DNA from 4 places in the Lysinibacillus sp. A1 genome. Region 4 is predicted to be linked to each of the others. Evidence: riboswitches for the same ligand, from Rfam matches in the RefSeq annotation. Region 4 holds a riboswitch; each other region holds the start of a gene.
The links. Region 4 has a riboswitch for cobalamin ahead of PI85_RS03720 (glutaredoxin). Riboswitches for the same ligand answer to the same signal wherever they lie in the genome.

Region 1 (5,323 bases), on a different contig from region 4:
TTGCTGTTCACCACCCGATAAGAATTCCATCGGTGTATGCTCATAACGTTTTATGCCTGTTTGCAGCATTGCATGTTGAACTGCTTGTTCATCTTGCTCAGACCAACTTGAAAAAAAGCCTGTTTGATGTGGATAACGTCCAAGCGAAATAGCCTCTCTTACACTGTTTGAGAAAGCGTTCGCATGGAGCTGTGGTAAAACAGCCATTTTTTTTGCTAAAGCACGGGCATTGTAGGAAAGAATGCTTTTTCCATCAATAGAAATCGTGCCCTCAACTGCTGGTAGAATACCACTCATTACCTTTAATAATGTTGATTTCCCACTACCATTTGGCCCTAAAATGCCAAGAATCTTTCCTTTTCCAACTGTAAAGCTTATATCATTGACGATCGGTACGTCTTCATAACCACCTGATAGATGTTCAACAACAATCACGCCCGTACCCCCTTGCCTCTTCGTTGCTTATAAAAAATATAGGAAAAAACAGGCGCTCCAATAAATGCAGTAATGACACCAATGGGCAGTTCCCTTGGCAAGATGATGGTTCTTGCAACTAAATCACAAATAATAAGTAATGTTGCCCCATTAAAAAATGATAATGGAAGTAAATGACGGTGATCAGAACCCCAAATCATTCTTGTCATATGTGGTACAACTAACCCTACAAAGCCAATTGTGCCTGAAACAGCAACTGCTGCTCCAGTTAGCATGGAGCCACCTACTAAAATCAAATACTTACTTCGCTTTACATTGACACCTAAATGCTTCGCTCTTTCTTCCCCATATAACAAAACATTAAGCTCACGTCTCTGTGTCCACAGCATAAGGGAACCAACAATGACAAATGGGATAATCATTTGAACATACGGCCAGCCACGCATAGAAACAGAACCGAGTAGCCAGCCGATTACTTGGCGCAGTTCCTCTCCCGATAAAGCAATCATTAACGAGATTAACGATCCTAAAAATGAACTAAAGATAACACCTGTTAAAATCAGTGTTTCCATCTTTAAAGAACGGTCCACTACTCTAGCAAAGCTCATCACTATCACCATTGTAATGATTGCGCCTATCATGCTAAAGGTAGGTAAGGCATACAAGCCTACAACAGGCATAGAAATACTAAAAAAGATTGTCATGACTGCGCCGACAGAAGCACCAGATGAAATACCTAATGTATATGGATCTGCTAATGGATTTTTGAGCAAGCCTTGGAAAGCCGCTCCCGCAATGGCGAGAGAAGCTCCTACTAGCCCCGCTAAAAGCACACGGGGCAGGCGAATTTTCCAAAAGATATTGGCAGCTGTTTCATCAACTGACTGATTCCACAACACTTCTATCGGAATATGAACAGAGCCTATAGCGACGCCACACCAGATGCTAATGATAAGAAGCGTACATGTTAATACATAGGCTGTTGCTACTTTTTTCACTTAAATACCTCAGGGTAGATAGCTTTTGCTAATTCCTCAAGGCCATCCGCTAAACGTGGTCCCTGACGGCTTGTTGTGCTTTCATCTACTTGCACAATAGCATTATTTTTCACTGCATTTATTGTATCGAAACCAGCACGCTTTGGTATTTTTGTTAAAATATCAGGTACATAACTATATGTCACCACGATGACATCTGGATTTTTTGTGATAATTTGTTCTGCACCAATTTCATACCAATTATCACCGTCTGCTGCTACATTTTTTGCATGGATCATCTCCAGCATTGCGTTCATAAATGTGCCTTGTCCAGCTGTATAAATATTAGGTTCATCAGAGGCTTCTACAAAAACGTTCTTAGGTTCAACGTCTTTCACTTTCCCCTGAACCTCTTCCACTTTCGCCTTCATGTCAGCAATGATTTTTTCGGCTTCTGGTAATTTCCCTGTAGCACGCCCAAGCTGTTCAATCGTTGTATAGGTTTCATTAAAATCTTGGGCATTTTTTACAACAAATACTTTCACGTCCGCCGATTCTAGCTGTGCTATAGCTGATTCCGAAAGAGACATGCTAGATTCATGAGCAAAAACGATATCTGGCTTTAAGGCAATAATTTGTTCAATATTGTACTCCATGCCACCAACTTTTTCTTTTTCAGCTACCTCTGGTGGATAATCGTCGTTGTCTGTAACCCCTACTATTTCATCCTTTAAACCTAGGCCAAACAATATTTCTGTATTACTTGGAATAAGTGACACTATTTTCTCAGGAGGAGCCTCTAGTGTAATATCCTTCCCAATAGCATCCGTTATAGTCATAGGGAATGTTGCTTCTTCCGCCTTAGATGTTTCTTGTTGTGTTTGTTCTTTTGTAGGTGTGGAATTGTCTTTTTGTGCCTCTTGTCCACAAGCTGCTAGCAACCCTATCGTTAAAAATGCCGATACCCCTATTTTCCAAAATTTCTTCATGTGAATCCTCCTTCGTTGATTTGTGCGTTCAGGTGTTAGAAATATTGTTCCATCAAAATAAGACCCCTCATCTTCGAATGATGAGGGGTCAAAATCGCACCAAAAAACTGATACAAAATCCACCATCCTATCCTCGTAGGCTGTCATGTCTATGCTATAAAGGCAGGTCTCCTGGCTTGTGCATTACGTTTTTTCAAGCCTTCCCGAAATCTTCAGTGGCATCATTTGAAAAAACTCACACTTACAGTGGCGGGACCGCATCGGAATTACACCGATTTCCCTTTTCACTTTACATAAGTAAAGAACCTTTATACTATTCAGTTGATTTTATTATACATGAAATTAAAAAAAGTCGCCTCTATATCAAGGCGACTCCAAAGGTTATTAGACGATTTCAGCAAAATACTGTACGGTTTTCATCGGAGCACCAATCGTTCGTAATGACCAAGTTTGCTCTAAATAAACATCCGCTAGTTTGTCATATTTCCCACCAAATTTTTGTGCCCACTCAACGGCTACGACACTTTCATATAATTGAGCCATTTTTTTGGCAACATCCTTTGCTTCAAACGTTTTTGTCGCTTCATCGAGAGTACTAAAAATTTGTAAGGTTGCCGATAGTTTAGTTAATTGCTCTTGAACGATTTTCACTAATGAATGGTCTGTTAAAACTTCTAATCGCGCGCCCATCTCTTGAATAAACAATTCATGTGCCCTGTATTTATCCACTAAGCGAATAAGCTCCAAAGCTAGTATATTAGACGTACCCTCCCATACCGTCAACACTTGCGCATCTCTCAGTAAGCGTGGTGTTACAAAGTCCTCAATATAGCCATTCCCTCCATGTAGCTCAATTGCTTCACTTGCATAATGGACCGCTTGCTCTGCCGTTTCCTTTTTCATAATGGCAATATATAAACGGTTCATGATGATGTCTTGTTCTGTTCCCTGACCACTTGTCACTTTATCGTATAATTGAATAAGATCAAAAATCGTGGCTACTTCTACATGCAGCTTAGCGGCATATTTACCTAATGTATCCTGGATCATAGGATACTGTGTTAAAGGTTTACCAAAGGCATATCGATTTGACACATAGTGCTTCGCCTCTAAGAAGCCACGGCGCATAATACCAATGGATGCCACAGCATTACAAATTCTTGATAAATTAAGCGCCTCCAGCATATAATAAATCCCTTTATTTTGATCACCAACTACATACGCGAGTGCTCCATCAAACTCAACCTCACCAGATGGAACGGCTTTCACACCTAATTTATCTTTTAGTCGTCGAATACGAAGATGGTTAGCCGATCCATCTTCATTTCGCCATGGAACTGCAAATAGGGTTAATCCTTTAGAGCCTGCTTGTGCACCCTCTATTCGTGCCAATACCATTGCAACCCCACACATCCCTGCATTGGAGGCAAAATACTTTTCACCATAGAGGCGGTATTCATTCTCCACAAGTTTTGCTTCTACTACATTCGCACCAACATCCGAGCCTCCTTGTCGCTCTGTTAAAAAAGTCGCTCCCTCATATAGCTCCATATCGCCTGTTGCACAAACATGCGGTAAGAAGCGCTGCTTAACTTCTTCCTCTGCATAATGGTCTAATAAATAGGCAGTGGCCATCGTTAACGTCACAGGGCAATAAAAACCGGGCTCTGCATGTGACAGTAAATAACCTTGTGCAAAACTATAGACATAATTCCCTTTGTGACCTAGTTGGGGAATATCTTTATGCACATAGCCAACAATCCCCGTATTATATGTCTCCTCAATTGTTTTTTTGTAGCCGTCATTGACCCATACCTCTGAAACCTCTTCGCCATAGGCATTATACCTTTGAAGGCGAGGCTCTCCTTGTCGATCAGTATGTTTCGCCCTCACGTCTATAGCACCCGCACATAGCTCACCAAAGTCCATCAATTCCCGATGCGCATAAGATAAAAATTCTTTATCCAGCATCATTTCCAACACTTTTTGAAGCGTATCATCATCTGTAAAGAAATTGCTTGTGCCTGCTATTTCCTGTTGTAAAACTTTCATGCTATCTCACCTCTTGTCCTTTCAAAGATTGTTTTAAAATTTTGCCTGACGCATTCCTTGGTAGCGCTTCCACTTTTTCGAAAATACGCGGTATTTTATACTTAGCAAGCTGCCCCTCTAAATGATCTTTTAGAGCCTCTTCATTAATATCCTGTTTAGCGGAATAAACAGCCTTCACTGTCTCTCCCCATTGTGGATGTGGAACACCAACCACTGCCGCTTCAAATATCCCCTCAAAGCTTAAAAGGCAATCTTCAATTTCTTTCGGATAAATATTGACTCCACCCGAAATAATCACATCTTTTTTTCGATCAACAATCCAAATAAAACCGTCTTCATCCTTACGAGCTAGATCTCCTGTTTTTAACCAACCGTCTATAAAGGCCGCACTAGTTGCCGCTTCATCTCTGTAGTAGCCAAGCATATTACCCTCACCAAATAAAACGATTTCCCCTACTTCTCCTGCTGGTACATCTTCGCCACTATCGTTAACAATACGTATCTCTGTACCTAAAGGTGCTCGCTGTCCAATACTCCCAGCCTTTCCTTCATGCTCCTTGCCAAATAGCAATGATCCACTTGGTCCCGCCTCTGTTAATCCATATACGCATGTTAAATTAGTTGTGCGGAATGACTGTTGAATGAAACGAACCTCGTTTTCAGATAAAGGTGCACCTCCATATACCCACCATTTCATGGAGGACAAATCAGCTGATTGCAATCTTGGCATCTGTGCTGTTAATAAATAAGCAACAGGTGCGCCAAAGAAATGGGTTGTTTTTTCCTGTTCAATGGAATCCATTAATAAGTCTGGTGTAAAAGTTGGCGTTAACACATTTGTAGAGCCTACAAATACACCTGCCATTAAAA
Region 2 (5,323 bases), on a different contig from region 4:
TCATGTTGATGCAGGAAAAACAACCTTTTCTGAGCAAGTGCTTTTTCATACAAATAGTATTCAAGCGCGGGGACGTGTCGATCATCAGGATGCCTATTTAGATAATCATGAGCTTGAGCGCAAACGGGGCATTACGATATTTGCCGAGCAAGGACGCATGACTATTGGCGACGATACATATACGCTGATTGATACACCAGGACATGTCGATTTCTCCCCAGAGATGGAGCGTGCCATCCGTGTCATGGATTATGCCATCATTATTATTAGTGCAGTAGAGGGTATTCAAGGTCATACTGAAACGGTATGGCAGCTTTTACGAAACTATCATGTCCCTACATTCTTTTTTATTAATAAAATAGATCGTGACGGAGCAGATGTAAGGGCTGTGATGACCCAGCTCCATAAAGATTTCTCGGAACATGTATTATTCGTCGATGAACCACTTCAGGAGAATTATGTTTCGAGCACAATCATGGAATGGCTAGCGGAGCGTGATGAAAATCTCCTGGATGCCTTTTTGAATGAAACTTTGGAGCATGGTCTGTGTATGAAGCAGCTACAATCGATGATTAAAAATGAATCCGCCTTCCCCTGCTTTACTGGTTCGGCATTAAAAGATGAAGGCATTCAAGAATTGATTGCTCAACTTCCACTCATAACGGGTACTCACTTCGCGCCGGAAGCACCGTTTCAAGGAGAAGTCTTTAAAATACGACATGATGGCCATCAGCGTCTAACATTCATCAAGGCTTTAACAGGAAAATTACATGTTCGAGATGAATTTACGTTTGGAGACCTTACAGAGAAAGTAACAGAAATTCGTCTTTATAACGGCAGTCGATTTGAAACTGTTCAGCATGTTGAGGCCGGTGAAATCTTCGCTGTTAAAGGACTCAGCCAGGCAAACATTGGCGATCACATTGGCAGTAACAGGCTATCACAACCCTATGAGCTTGTCCCTACATTACAGGCAAAAGTTCAATACGAGGGTGAGCAACATATTAAAGAAGTATTAAAGATTTTCCGTCTACTAGAGGCCGAGGAGCCATCATTGCGTGTCGTATGGCAGGAAAAGTTTCAGGAAATCCATGTGCATATAATGGGTGTCATTCAGTTAGAGGTCCTGATTGAAGTATTATTGAAGCGCTTTACACTAAACATCACTTTTGGGGAGCCGCAAATATTATATATGGAAACAATTGCGACAACCGTTACAGGCTACGGACATTTTGAACCACTTAAGCATTATGCAGAAATTCATTTATTAATGGAGCCAAATGAACGTGGGACAGGCATTACCTTTAGCAATGCCTGTCATGCAGATGATTTATCAGTGGGCAACCAACGCCTCGTAGAAAAGCACTTGTTTGAACGTGATCATCATGGCTTACTCACAGGCTACGCAGTAACAGATATTCATTTTACGCTCTTAACGGGACGTGGACATAATGAACATACGTCTGGCGGTGATTTCCGAGAAGCCACTTTCCGAGCTCTGCGCCAAGGACTGGAACAAGCACAGAACGTCCTGCTTGAGCCCTATTATCGCTTTAAAATGAAGGCTTCCAATGACTTTATCGGCCGTATGATGACCGACATTCAACAGGCTGCTGGCACCTTCGACGACCCTGTACTCACTGAAACAGACGTTGTATTAACAGGACGTGCACCAGTAGCGACCTTCATGAGCTATAGCACGATTTTTGCCGCCTATACAAATGGGAAAGGTGCGCTTACCCTCCAATTTGATGGCTATGATGTGTGTCATAATGCAGAAGAAGTAATAACTCAAATAGGCTATGATAAAAATGCCGACCCTGAATACAGTTCTTCCAGCATTTTTTGTGCAAAAGGTAAAGGCTATTCTGTCCCTTGGCAAGAGGCGCAAGCAGCCATGCATTGTCAGAGTTAAGTTCATGTACTAGCATGGCAAATCTGTTGAACTGGTACTTCAGATGAAGATAGAATATCTATACAAATAATAAAGCAAGCCCTCCGCTTCATGGAGGGCTTGCTTTTAAATGGCACCAACAGCTTTCTTTGAAGGCTTGTGCACCGGATAGGCAGGTTCAACCACCACGTAACCTTGTGTATTCATGAAGTCGATAACTACTTTTCCAGGCTGGCTTTTTAATATTTGTAGTTGATCAATTAATGTTAATAATAGCTCGTGTCCGTTCCCACGTGGATGCCAATTAAAGTGATAATCATTTAATTCCTGAACGGCTTGAAGAAACTGTGAGTATTCCTGCTGCACAAATGCGATTAGTTTATCCTGATGAGGAATTTGCTCTAAATCGTTCATATACGTTTCATAAAAACGGATGACAATCGAGCACAATAAATCATTGACACGTGCAGCACTTAACACTGGATTGGGCTCCTGTGAAAGACGGTCAAGATTAGGCTTTGCTCGTGTTGAATCAATGCGTGTAATTAAGTGGTACTGCTCCCCATTCACCTCATAAACAATAGGGTTGGTTGGCATATACATCATAAAGCTATTCGTCTTCGTTTTCAGTTGATCCGTTAACGTTGCCTGAGCAAAAAGATGGCCCTCTACCTCCCCATTTTGTATCCAAATAATGTCTTTATTATATAAGATTTGCTCAAAAAAGCGATCGTTGCGAATCAGTCTCGTTGCTAATAATTGATCTATTAGTGATTCAACCACCATTCTTGTTTTCGCTTTCTTGGCAACTTCTGTCCGTGGCTGCTTACAAATCTTCATATCTACAAAAGGCGTTTCCTGTGTTGTCGTTGCATGAATATTCATCCTATGTGCATCCCCTTTGCGTACATATTTTCAAAACAAAAAGGACTTCCTACTATGTTTGAGGAAATCCTTCGCTTTAATGTGCTTCATCACACAATGCCAAACAAACCCTAAGTAAATGCGAAGGAGTTCTAAAATGAACCCTTTCATGAACTTTGGGCGTTTGACGTACTGTGACGAACAGAGCATTCTGTTTTGTCAACATGCCACCTCCTATTCCTCGTAGGTTTATGGTGTGTACTCGTAACTAGGCAGGTATCCTGACTCATGGTCATCGCCACTTTTCCCCTTCCCATCATTTGACAGTGGTTGCTGAAAAGTCGCTCACATTTACAGTTGCGGGACAGTGTCGGATTCACACCGACTTCCCTTTTAAGCAAATTGCACGCAATTTACACCTATTACTACACGCTATTCAATTGTGAAGGAATGCTGTGTACTATACATTCCTTATAGACTATTAAAATCAATTGTAAGGTAGTCTATTTCTGATGTCAAATAACATAAAATATTCCAGTTTTTTTATTATTATCTTGCCGTCTATTTAACTCAAATTGAAGAGACACTTTTTACTTGTTATTCTTTTGCCCCATAATGCGTTAATACGGCAAAATTACATGCTAAAATATCTGTAATAGATTCTACAAAAACAAAAGAAAGTCGACTGATACTATTTGGGTGCACTTTGCGGTATAGTTAGAATACAGAGAAATAGCATTGACGCAAAACTAACGCAAGTTAAATCGGAATAATAATATTATTATTGTTTATTTCGGAATGTTCAAACTACAACTAGTGTCACTTAGAAGACTTGAAACAATCACCTACCCGATTCAATGATTCTCCCTACGCGAAAGTTTTGAGTGATGTAACTATAGAGTAATAATTTCACCAGAGTATTGTCTTAATTGTTCTATGGCTAATGTTACGGCTACTTCCTCAGTCTCAATCAAACTCAACCCTATTTTAATAGGACTCCAAAATTCATACCCGCAGTCTTCTTGCCACATATATACTTCTGTTGTAAAAAGACCATCTCTCCGTTTTATAATTTCAACTTTATATTGATTACTTGGAGACATTATTTCCTTTAGCATCTGTTCCATCGTTTCACCATCTTTACAAATATTAATGTGTATATTATAACTATTGTTCTTCAAAAAGAAAAAATTGTGCGTAAGGCCAGAGCAGCAGAGGGCACCAATTAGCGCTTCGATTTCTTTGTACTTATTGCATTCTAATAACTTCATTGTGTGATTGAGTTTCTTCTTATAATAAACTGTTTCAAAAAATTTTCTACTAGTAAGTAATTAAAAATAATTGTAGAATAATAACCTATATGTTATTCAAAAGGAGAAATAATATTTTGTTAGACATCATCTTCCCACTAATTGGGCTACTCATATGCACATCTCTCCTAATCTTTTTTATAAAGAATAAACGCAGTCACAAGGATTTTTATGGGGTTGTAATAACTGCATCTTTTTTTAGCGTCCTATGTTTGTTTCTTGTTGTATGGTCAATCGAAGACTTTATTGCTATTCAAACTAACAATTTTCAAATAGTTACCGGTAAATGTACCGTAAGAGAGTTTGAATCAAACGGAAGAACCGCAATCCACGATCTACTTGTAGACATTAACGGCGAACTCGATTTCACGGGAGATTTTGATAAATTTAGTGATGTTAGACAAGGAACCTACGACTGTACTGTAAAATATATCGAGAAATCTCGCACCTTGTATGACATTCATCCCCTTTCTACTAATGAATAGTTTTTAAAAAACGACCTGTTTAATGGAATAATAATCCTGTTTACGTTGTTATAAAAAGAACGATACTATATGAATGTCAGCTTTAAAATAGCTACAAGAAATGTTTAATAGATATACATAGGAAGTGAACAATTGTATTATTTGGTAGTCATACTAGGATTATTATTTGTGATCATGGCAGTTATCGTATTTATTTTTATGTATGTCGAGAAAGAATTTCCATTTATAATGGTAGCTAAGACGGTTGCTGCATTTTTAGTAGGTGTTTTATTGTTAATAGTTACCGTACCAAGTCTAAAATATATTATTAAAAAAGACTATGATGTTATTCGTGGGGATTGTATGATTGAGGTTTCTTCTTCCGGGCGATCTGCTGAAGCAACGTTTAACATGATAGATACGGATGAACAATATTCCTTTACAGAAATACCTGCGCTAGATGCTTATGGAAAAGCAATCCCTTACTATTGTAAGGTGACAGTGACAAAGGACCATATGGTTGAAATAGGCTACGAAATTTATGAGTCTAAATCACATAAATTAATATTAAAATATAACTAGAGACGATTGTAGCCGCCTCTAGTTTTTTTGTCCAATCCCCTACAGATTGAACGTGCTTCATCATCCCACTTGAATAAAATCACACTAACATTGATGTACATAGTCGTATCATCTTCATATGGTGGTTACTTAAATATTTATGAATCTCACAAAAAAATTACTGTATCTGACTAAGAAAAGATTGCAGAAGTATTGAATATGGAGTTAAT
Region 3 (5,323 bases), on a different contig from region 4:
GCTTTGCCAAGCTATTATGCAAGCCTTGCCGACTAGGGCGCAGATCACCAAAGGGCAAATTTTCTACCATCAACAAGATTTATTGAAGGTAACTGCTGCTCAAATGAGAGCTTATCGTGGTAGACATCTTTCTATTATTATGCAAAATCCTTCGACTGCCTTTGACCGTGTTCAAACCATTGAAAGTCATTTTCGTGAATCATTAAAAGCTCATTTTGCTATAACTAAAAATGAAATAAGACAAATTGCTATTGAAAGCATGTCAAAAGTTAATTTACCTAATCCTGAGCGCCTTTTACACTATTATCCATTCCAATTAAGTGGGGGAATGCTACAGCGTGTGATGATTGCTTTGTCACTGGCAATTCAAGCCTCGGTATACATAGCTGATGAGCCAACGACAGCTCTTGATACAGTCAATCAAAAGCAGGTTTTGACATTATTTGATCGTATTCGCCTGGAAACACAGGCAGCCATCCTTCTTGTGACACATGATTTAGGCGTTATCGCTGAACTTGCTGATGATGTAGCCGTGATGTATAAGGGGAAAGTAATTGAACAAGCGAATGTCTATGATTTTTTTGATGCCCCTCAGCATCCTTATACAAAGAAACTATTACAATCCCGAATTATGTTTTAGAGGTGAAAAGATTGAAGCTACTAGAAGTGAGAAATATTGAGAAGAACTATGCACATAGACCGTTCATATTCAAGCGAAGACAGGAAACTCCTGTATTACAGAAAGTATCATTTTCACTTCAGGAGGGGGAATGCTTAGGGATTGTTGGACAAAGTGGCTCAGGAAAAAGCACATTGGGCCGAATTATATTAGGGATGGAAAGGCCAACAGCCGGTGAGCTTCTATTTCAAGGGGTTAATCTTTATGATGCCACTAGCCAACAGAAAAAAATGATACGGAGAGATTTACAAGCAGTCTTTCAAAATAGCTATCATTCATTAAATCCAAAGCACAACATTTTTCAAATTTTAGAGGAACCATACCTAAATTTCGAGCATTATAGCTCAGCTGAGAGACATTATAAGGTAAAGGAATTACTTGATCATGTAGAGTTAGAAAAATCTATTGCTGAAAAGTATCCTTCCCAGCTAAGTGGGGGACAACAACAGCGTGTTAACATTGCAAGAGCGCTTGCCTTACATCCAAAATTAATAGTTTTAGATGAAGCCATTAGTAGTTTAGATATGATTTTGCAAAAACATATCATTCAATTACTACAGACACTACAAAAGGATTTGCAACTTGCCTACATTTTCATCTCTCATGACCTACAGGCTACACGCTTTATTTCAGATCGCATCCTTGTCATGCAAAATGGTCAGCTAGTAGAGGAAAGTATGAAAGGTAAACCATTTAAGCATTCCGCATCACTTGAGCTATGCAACGCGATTTTACCCACTCACCCTCGCGAAAGAATTCACAAGAATACTAGTATCTGAAATACCTTTGCGAATAAAATCCTTATTAAAATTCTTACATTGTTATTTGGAAAGCTTCGTAAAGGAGCTTTCGAACCCCCATATTTTACCCTCTAGGTTGTTTAAGAGAGCGACCGTCCTCTGTTCCATATTATTCGGAAGTTCTTCCTTACTGAAATAGGTGAGGCTTAAGCTCTCACCATCTTTCATTTCCAATACACCCCTTACATGTTTAGCTCTATAAAGGTGAATGACTGTATAGATTTCATCGCCATTCGGATAACAGTAGTAATAATCAGGTCCTGTAAAAACACCGATAAACTCAAACTCTTTAGCCACGAGTCCAGTTTCCTCATAAAGTTCACGCGCAGCAACCTGCTCTAATGTTTCGTTTATTTCCATTGAGCCGCCAGGTAATCCCCAATCCAATGTATCTGAACGATGTTGAAAGAGTATTTTCTTATCATCATTTAACAACAAGAACTGTCGAACCAACGTTTATAATCGGTCTATTACCGATAAGCTTTCTTAATTCTGTTATATAGCCCATCCCGTCACTCCTCGTTTCATCGTAATGCAAAACAAATCGCTTTTTTAAAGCAGACTTCATAAATATAGCTCCATTGGGATTGATTAACAATCTTTTTTTGAGCGAAATAATGCTTAAATATGCAGAATAGTTCGTCAAAAATGAAAAATAGCTTTTTATAATCAGTCTTTTCTGAATTTTACCTATATTGATTGTTTGGAAACCTCTATGTTAAGGTAAAAAGACAAATTGAATATGCTAAATTTTGGTGGTTCAAATGGATTTGATTCCATTTGATTAAAAGGGAAGTTGGTGTGAGTCCAACACTGTCCCGCAACTGTATGTAGGAGTTCCATAACGAGACCACTGTTTTGTTCTTCAAAACGGGAAGGTGTTATAGGAATGTTGATGATAAGTCAGGAGACCTGCCGCTAAATAAGCATCAATTGACCTACGAGGATAGGGAGGTGTTAGCTACTGTATGATGAGTGTGAATGGATGTAAGTTCACTGTTTTTTGTTCTGTCATACTTTTGTAGATTAACAACTTCTAAAGGGGTAGAAGTTGTTTTTTTGTTGTTCTTTCGAGTTTGAATGGTAACGCTTACAAGAATGATTAAACAAAGGGGTTGTAATCCATGGAGTTAACGTATTCACCAGGTCTTGATGGAGTTATTGCTGCGGAAACAAAACTGTCTTTCTTAGACGTAGTAGAAAGCCAAATTGTTATACGGGGCTACGATTTGATTGAACTATCTCAGCGATATTCCTATTTAGATATTGTCCATTTATTATTGCACGGAAACCTACCAACTACGGAGCAACAAGCTGACTTACGGGATAAATTGAAAGAAAACTATCACGTTCCACAAGAGCTTGTTCAAATTTTTAACTTATTACCAAATGGGACACATGCTATGGACGGCCTTAGAACTGGAATTTCAGCGTTAGCAGGGTATGATCAGCACATCAATGATCGATCGACTGAAAGGAATGTAACACGAGCATATCGACTTTTAGGTGGAATGCCCAATATCGTTGCAAATAGCTACCGTGTATTAAATGGTCAAGAGGTAGTAGAACCGGATAGTGAGCTTTCATATAGTGCTAATTTTTATTACATGATTACTGGAAGAAAACCAACACCATTAGAAGAAGAAATTTTTGACCAATCACTTGTTTTATATAGTGAACATGAAATGCCGAATTCGACTTTTGCTGCTCGTGTTATTGCCTCCACACAATCCGATCTGTATGGTGCTCTAACTGGTGCTGTCGCATCATTGAAAGGAAATTTGCATGGTGGGGCGAACGAGGCAGTCATGTATATGCTGCTTGAAGCTAAGACTGTGGAAGGCTTTGAAGCGATGCTGAAAAACAAGCTCAAAAATAAAGATAAAATAATGGGCTTTGGCCATCGGGTCTATATGAAAAAAATGGACCCAAGAGCGCAGATCATGAAAGAAGCTTTGTATAAATTATGCTTGGAGCAAGGTGATGACCGCTTATATCACATGTGTGAAGCTGGTGAAAAAGTGATGGTGGAGGAAAAAGGCTTGTATCCAAATTTAGATTATTACGCTGCGCCAGTGTATTACATGCTGGGCCTACCAATTGAATTATATACGCCTATTTTCTTTGGCTCTCGAACGATCGGTTTATGTGCACATGTGATCGAACAACATGACAATAATCGATTATTTAGACCTCGTGTTCATTATATAGGCGAGCGTCATAACCTTGAAGAATTGTCGGTATAATCAAGTTTTAACAACTCGCCACAGAGCTGATGGACATTCTGACCAATGCCCATCAGCATACTAGTATATCAAATGCATACCTTGAAAGGAAGATATAGATGATTAAAACGAATGAAAAAACGATGACAGACCAGCTTCTTATTGATATTGCGGATTATGTATTAAACACAAAGATTACGAGCGAAGAAGCTTACGAAACGGCTCGATATGTTTTATTGGATACGTTAGGTTGTGGCATTTTAGCTTTACAATATCCTGAATGTACAAAACTTCTAGGTCCTGTAGTACCAGGTACAGTCGTTCCAAATGGTACTCGTATTCCAGGAACATCCTATGTCCTTGATCCAGTAAAAGGTGCCTTTAATATCGGTTGTATGATCCGTTGGTTGGATTATAACGATACATGGTTGGCGGCAGAATGGGGGCATCCTTCTGATAATCTAGGTGGCATTTTAGCTGTAGCCGATTATTTGAGTCGTGTACGTGTTGCAGAAGGGCAAGAGCCTCTCCAAATAAAAGACGTTTTAGAAATGATGATTCAAGCTCATGAAATACAAGGAATACTTGCACTCGAAAATAGCTTAAATCGTGTTGGCTTAGATCACGTCTTATTTGTCAAAATAGCGACAACAGCTGTAGTAACAAAGGCTTTAGGTGGCACTCATCAAGAAATTGTCAATGCCTTATCAAATGCTTGGATTGATAATTCAAGTTTAAGAACCTATCGACATGCTCCTAATACAGGCTCTAGAAAATCATGGGCTGCTGGCGATGCTACAAGCAGGGCCGTACAACTAGCAATGATGGCTGTGAAGGGGGAAATGGGCTATGCAACTGCATTGTCTGCACCAGGCTGGGGATTCCAAGATGTGCTCTTTAATAAGGAAGAATTAAAGCTTGCGAGACCACTTGCATCTTATGTTATGGAAAATGTCCTCTTTAAAGTGTCTTACCCTGCAGAATTTCATGCTCAAACGGCTGCAGAATGTGCTGTTCATTTACATCCTGAAGTAAAGAATCGCCTAGCTGAAATTGACCGCATTGACATTACGACGCATGAATCAGCCATACGAATTATCGATAAAGAAGGGCCACTTCACAATCCTGCTGATCGTGATCACTGCCTTCAATACATTACAGCTATTGGTCTTATTTATGGTGACATTACAGCAGATCACTACGAAGATGAGGTGGCTGTAGACCCACGCATTGATGACTTGCGACATAAAATGGTTGTCGTGGAAAAAAGACAATATACAATCGATTATTTAGACCCTGATAAACGATCCATTGCGAATGCTGTTCAAGTTTATTACAAAGATGGTACATCATCCGAGCTAATTGAGTGTGAATATCCTTTAGGACATCGTTTCCGTCGTGAGGAAGCATTTCCACAGATCATTAATAAATTCCAGCAAAACATTCGTACGCATTATTCTCAAAAACAACTCCATACAATAAATGAGGTTTGTGCAAATAAAGAGCTGCTTGAACAAATTGCTGTCCATGAATTTATTAATTTATTTATTTAATTTAGAAGGATTCCGAACGCAACAAAAAGGAGGTTTTTAACAATGGCGTGGATTGTCCAAGAAGCG
Region 4 (5,323 bases):
TCGAATAATCTTGCTAACGTTACGGCCATAGACATGATTCATATTAATGCGAACTTTACAGAAGCGCAGGGGCGAGCATCGGATCATGACCCTGTATTAGTTCAAATTGATTTGAAAGCAGGAAAAGAAGAAATACCAACACCAATAGTACCTGAAAATGTATATAGCTTTAATAACTATAAGACTGGTAAATTAATAATGAATCGTCCAAGTATTTCATTAACGTTAGGAAAAAATACTAATATTAAAAATGGAATTGCAGTATTTAGTCAATATGCCGAATTTCATGGTGAAGGATTTGCAGACAAAACTGTAACAATCAGTCCTAAAAAAGGAAATGCGATTTTTGATTTTAAAGGTACGGCGATTGGTGAAATTATTATCGAAGGAAAAAATGTAAAAGAAATTCGTAATTTACCTGCTGGAGCCACTATAACGTATACAAAAGGCGCTTCGGCTGAGGAAATTGAATTTAAGTAATAACTACTTGCAGTAAGAATGTTAGGCATATGTCAATCATTTAGGGACTTGTTAATTTAGACTGCATGGATCATATTTAGCCATTCCAAATACAATTGGAGTGGCTTTTACTTTTTTCATCAATAACTATTGAAAAATGGAGATTGGGCTCATCTCCATAAAGTAGATAAACGGAGTTACTTTTCTAAAGTGAATAGATGTACTTCAATTAACGGTGCTTAGACAGTATTTCAAACATTCAAACCAAAAATTTGACGAGAAAAAAATAAATAGATATTATAGATATGTTAAGTCCTTAATAGAGTGATTAGACCCAACCAGCTAAACTGTATCTTTTTTATTGAGATCAAGGACTAATATATAATGGGCTTAACAAATGGAACGAAAAAGATATCATACATATAATTAGCGGTGTCTTTTGCCTTAATTGTAGATATTAAAGGTCTTTAATATATTGTGGTGTGGAGGGAAATAATGATGAATCAATATGATTGTATGATTATAGGTGGAGGCCCTGCTGGGTTAAGTGCTGCCTTAACATTAGGAAGAGCGCGCAGAAAGGTTGCACTAGTTGATAATGGAACAAATCGAAATCGTGTAACTCAGGAGTCACATGGTTTTTTAACAAGAGATGGGATAAAGCCACAAGAATTTAAGAATCTCGCAAGTAAAGATATAGAATCTTATCCTTCTATAACAATGATGGATCAAACCGTCAGAGAAATAATTAAAGATGATATAACTGGTTTATTTCTAGTCAATACTTCGGAAAATAAATCTTATATATCTGAAAAAATACTGTTAGCTACTGGAATACAAGAGGAATTTCCTCTCCCGCAAATCAGACAATATTATGGTAAAAGTTTATTTAGCTGTCCATATTGCGATGGTTGGGAGCTGCGAGACAAGCCATTGGCTATCATTGCAGAAAACGAGGAGCATATTAGTCATATGACGAAATTGGTTTTTAATTGGTCACAGGATTTAATCGTTTTTACGAATGGTCATCAACTTTCTGAGAAGGTTCAAAATGATTTTGAACAAAAGAAAATTAAGGTGTATACAAATACTATTAAAGATTTACATGGGGATGATGGTAACTTATCGAGTGTTGAATTAGAAACAGGTGAAAATATTTTAAGAGCTGGTGGATTTGTTGTGCCAAGTTTTTATCGTCCCAATAAATTTGCTAAACAGCTAAATTGTCAAGTTGATGAAAATGGAACAGTTATGACTGATGGTGCTGGACGTACAACTGCGGCTGGGATATATACTGCAGGTGAAACGGAAAAGGGTGGTCCCTCTTCTTTAATGATTGCAGCTGCGGAAGGTTTTAAGGCTGCTACAAGCATAAATATGGATATAACAATAGAAAGGTTTTAAATTTATGGTTAGCTGATGAGTCATATAAAATTCATCAGCTATTTTTAATAGGACTAATCAAGCTGGCGGAGAATGAACTTGAATATGTTATACTATAAATAAATATAGAATAACTAGAAAAGGTACATATTCATTGTAAATTAGTTGAAAAGGGTAGAACGATTGGTTTCCTCGCGCCTGTAGGTTGAGCACATTTTAGTAGTCGTCGTTATGTTATGACGAAACGAAAATGTGTCATCATCGCAAGAGAGGGGTCCTACTTTAGACTAGTACAATAAAAAAATTTACGAAGATAGGATGTATGGAGTAGGATGCGAGATTTACATCATACTCATAGTTTTACACATAATTGCATCTTTACTGTAAAGGAAAGATGCCTTTTTTATGTATAAAATTACTAGGGTGGCTACGTTTTTAGGTAAATAAGCGACTATTATTTTACTTCTTATTTTTTAATAAAATAATGCTATCGCATTCGTGCTTATATGATTATATTTTAGTTCGTTCTTACAAGGATATGTCAGAAAATATGAATAGTCTCAAATTGATGAACTTTTATTTCTCGATTTACTTTTTATATAAAGGATGGTACACTTAAAACTATCGAAAAACAATATATTGTGTTCGTTTTGTGTAGGTACTACTATATGTAGTTTAATAGGGAAGTTCGGTACTATTCCGACGCTGTCCCCGCAACTGTTAAGCTGACGATGATTATAACCACTGTGCATTCGCATGGGAAGGAAATCAGAGATTGAAGCAAAGCCAGGAGACCTGCCTATATAAAACAAATTTATCATTTCTTCGGGGATTAAGAGATGGGAACGTCAGTATTTTTAGTATGTTAACGTTTCCATTTAAGCTATCTCTCTAGAAGAGGTAGCTTTTTTATTTTATGAAAAGAGGGATTACTATGAAACTTTATACGAAAACAATCTGTCCAAAATGCCTATGGGTAAAATCCGAATTACAACGAGCAGGACTTGAAGCAGAAATTGTTAATATTGATCATGATGAACAAGCGAAACAAACAATTATAGATGCAGGTTTTTTAAGTGTGCCTGTTTTAGAGGTGGATGAAACATTTATAGGTGATGTTCAGGAAATTGTTTCTCGTATTGAGATGATCACACTATGATCGTTTACGCTAGTCGTACAGGAAATGTCCGTAATGTAGTTTCTAAATTAAGGGCAGAATCTATTGAACTCTCTGAGGAATTAAGCTTGAATAAGCCTTATCTTTTAATTACATATACAGATGGATTAGGTGACATTCCAGCAAAAGTCCAACGTTTTTTAGAAAAAAATAGAGATTTTTGTAAAGGAGTAGTTGCTAGTGGCAATAGTAACTTCGGACATCATGTATTTGGTGGTGCTGGGGAGAAAATTGCTACTACCTATCATGTACCCTTAGTGAGGAAATTAGATTTGCGTGGCAATCAAACAGATTATGAAGCAATACAAACGTTTTATGAAACGAGGGTAATGGGATGAAAACTTATTTAAAGCTTAATAATGACGTACTGAATCGTTATAGTACAACGGGGCTACTAGAGTTAGAAAAGGACCGTGAGGCTACTCGCCGCTACTTTTTAGAATATGTCAACGTACGTTTACGTTATTTTATAGATATAGAGGAAAAAATCCGCTATTTAGTGGATGAGGGATACTACGAAAAAGATTTTATCGACATGTACGAGATGGATTTTATAAAGAAGCTGTACAAAAAAGCATATGATTATAATTTCCGCTTCCCGTCATTTATGAGTGCAAGCAAATTTTATGACAGCTATGCTATGAAAAGTCGTGATGGTGAAGAAATCTTAGAAAAATATGAGGACCGTATTGTCATTATTGCTTTGTACTTAGCACAAGGGAACACAGTGCTAGCAAAACGTTCTGTTGAAGCAATGATGGAAGCCTATCAGCCTGCAACACCTACTGCATTAAATAGTGGGAAAAAAGCCCGTGGTGAATTAGTAAGCTGCTTTAAATTATCAATGGATGACTCTATGAATAGTATTGCTGAAAATATTGGCTATTGTTTAGAGCTTTCACGCCTAGGCGGAGGGGTCGGGGTCAACTTAACGGATTTACGTCCTTTAGGTGATCCAATTAAAGAAATACTAAATCGTGCAAGTGGTGTTATCCCAGTTGCAAAATTATTAGAAAACTCATTTAGTTATTCTAATCAGCTTGGTCAACGAAATGGCTCAGGAGTTGTCTATCTAAATATTTTCCATGCAGATATAGAGAATTTCATTTCATCAAAAAAACCAAATGCTGATGATAAAATTCGCCTCGCAACACTATCAACAGGAATTATTATTCCAAGTATTTTCTTCGATCTGATGAAACGTGATAAAGATATAGTGTTATTTAGTCCATATGATATTTTTAAAGTATATGGTAAACGAATGTCGGAAATTTCAATTTCAGAAATGTACTATGAACTACTTGATAATCCTAAAATCCGTAAAATTAAACGTTTGAATGCGCGTAGACTCTATACTGAGGTGAAAAAAGCTCAATTTGAATCAGGTTATCCTTTTGAAATTTTTGATGATAATGTCAATGAAGTACATCCACTAAAAAATATCGGTCGTGTAAAAATGTCAAACCTATGTACTGAAATCTTACAAGTTCAAGAAACTAGTGTCATTACAGATCAAGATCAGCCTAACGAATATGGGTTAGATGTGTCGTGTAATTTAGGGTCAATTGATATTCATGCAGCGAGTAAAGTAAATGATTTTGAAACATTAATCGATACAGCTATGCACTTATTAACAAATGTGTCACAAATGACATACATCAAAAATGTCCCATCAGTGGCAAAAGCGAATCGATTAATGCACTCAGTAGGGCTAGGTTGTATGAATCTCCATGGACATCTTGTTACGGAGGGCATCATGTATGGCTCGAAAGATTCTATTGATTTCATGGACCGCTTTATGGAAGCAATGAACTATTATTCGCTTAAATCATCGATGGAAATGGCTAAAGAAAAAGCAGAAACGTTCTACCGATTTGAAGATAGCGATTATGCTTCAGGTAGCTATTTTGATCAATATGTAAATAAGAATGAAGAAGAGCTATCACCCGCTGTGTTAAAAGCACTTGGCAACATTCCAATTATCACTAATAAAATGTGGGAATTATTAAAGGAAGATGTTATGGAATATGGTCTATTTCATTCATATCGTTTAGCGATAGCACCAACAGGCAGTATTTCGTATATTCGTAGCTGTACGGCATCCATTTCTCCTTGTACAGAGCGTGTAGAGGTTCGTGATTATGCAGATAGTCGCACGATTTATCCAATGCCACATTTAACAAACGAAAACAGTCATTTATATGTAGAGGCCTATGATGTTGATCCTTATGATTTAATTGATTTATATGCAGCTTCTCAAAAACACGTTGACCAAGGTATTTCAATGACTCTTTATGTCACTGA

Region 1: another riboswitch for cobalamin. It lies ahead of PI85_RS15010 (ABC transporter substrate-binding protein); the one in region 4 lies ahead of PI85_RS03720 (glutaredoxin).
Region 2: another riboswitch for cobalamin. It lies ahead of PI85_RS07550 (hypothetical protein); the one in region 4 lies ahead of PI85_RS03720 (glutaredoxin).
Region 3: another riboswitch for cobalamin. It lies ahead of mmgD (citrate synthase); the one in region 4 lies ahead of PI85_RS03720 (glutaredoxin).

The regions. Positions count from the first base shown of each region.
Region 1 is NZ_JSZM01000017.1:82,218-87,540, reverse strand. Features, by position in the region: gene PI85_RS15020 (adenosylcobinamide amidohydrolase) at 1-435, opposite strand, end outside; gene PI85_RS15015 (iron ABC transporter permease) at 432-1,433, opposite strand; gene PI85_RS15010 (ABC transporter substrate-binding protein) at 1,430-2,401, opposite strand; cobalamin riboswitch at 2,545-2,726, opposite strand; gene PI85_RS15005 (acyl-CoA dehydrogenase family protein) at 2,786-4,453, opposite strand; gene PI85_RS15000 (class I adenylate-forming enzyme family protein) at 4,455-5,323, opposite strand, start outside.
Region 2 is NZ_JSZM01000010.1:61,603-66,925, reverse strand. Features, by position in the region: gene PI85_RS07555 (translation factor GTPase family protein) at 1-1,915, shown strand, start outside; gene PI85_RS07550 (hypothetical protein) at 2,021-2,779, opposite strand; cobalamin riboswitch at 3,012-3,196, opposite strand; gene PI85_RS07545 (hypothetical protein) at 3,652-3,885, opposite strand; gene PI85_RS07540 (hypothetical protein) at 4,146-4,553, shown strand; gene PI85_RS07535 (hypothetical protein) at 4,686-5,114, shown strand.
Region 3 is NZ_JSZM01000035.1:74,124-79,446, reverse strand. Features, by position in the region: gene PI85_RS21155 (ABC transporter ATP-binding protein) at 1-640, shown strand, start outside; gene PI85_RS21150 (ABC transporter ATP-binding protein) at 643-1,458, shown strand; partial or broken gene PI85_RS21145 (NUDIX hydrolase) at 1,501-1,987, opposite strand; cobalamin riboswitch at 2,219-2,414, shown strand; gene mmgD (citrate synthase) at 2,604-3,725, shown strand; gene PI85_RS21135 (bifunctional 2-methylcitrate dehydratase/aconitate hydratase) at 3,824-5,257, shown strand; gene prpB (methylisocitrate lyase) at 5,300-5,323, shown strand, end outside.
Region 4 is NZ_JSZM01000005.1:113,904-119,226, reverse strand. Features, by position in the region: gene PI85_RS03730 (chitobiase/beta-hexosaminidase C-terminal domain-containing protein) at 1-480, shown strand, start outside; gene PI85_RS03725 (NAD(P)/FAD-dependent oxidoreductase) at 958-1,863, shown strand; cobalamin riboswitch at 2,482-2,660, shown strand; gene PI85_RS03720 (glutaredoxin) at 2,777-3,001, shown strand; gene nrdI (class Ib ribonucleoside-diphosphate reductase assembly flavoprotein NrdI) at 2,998-3,357, shown strand; gene nrdE (class 1b ribonucleoside-diphosphate reductase subunit alpha) at 3,354-5,323, shown strand, end outside.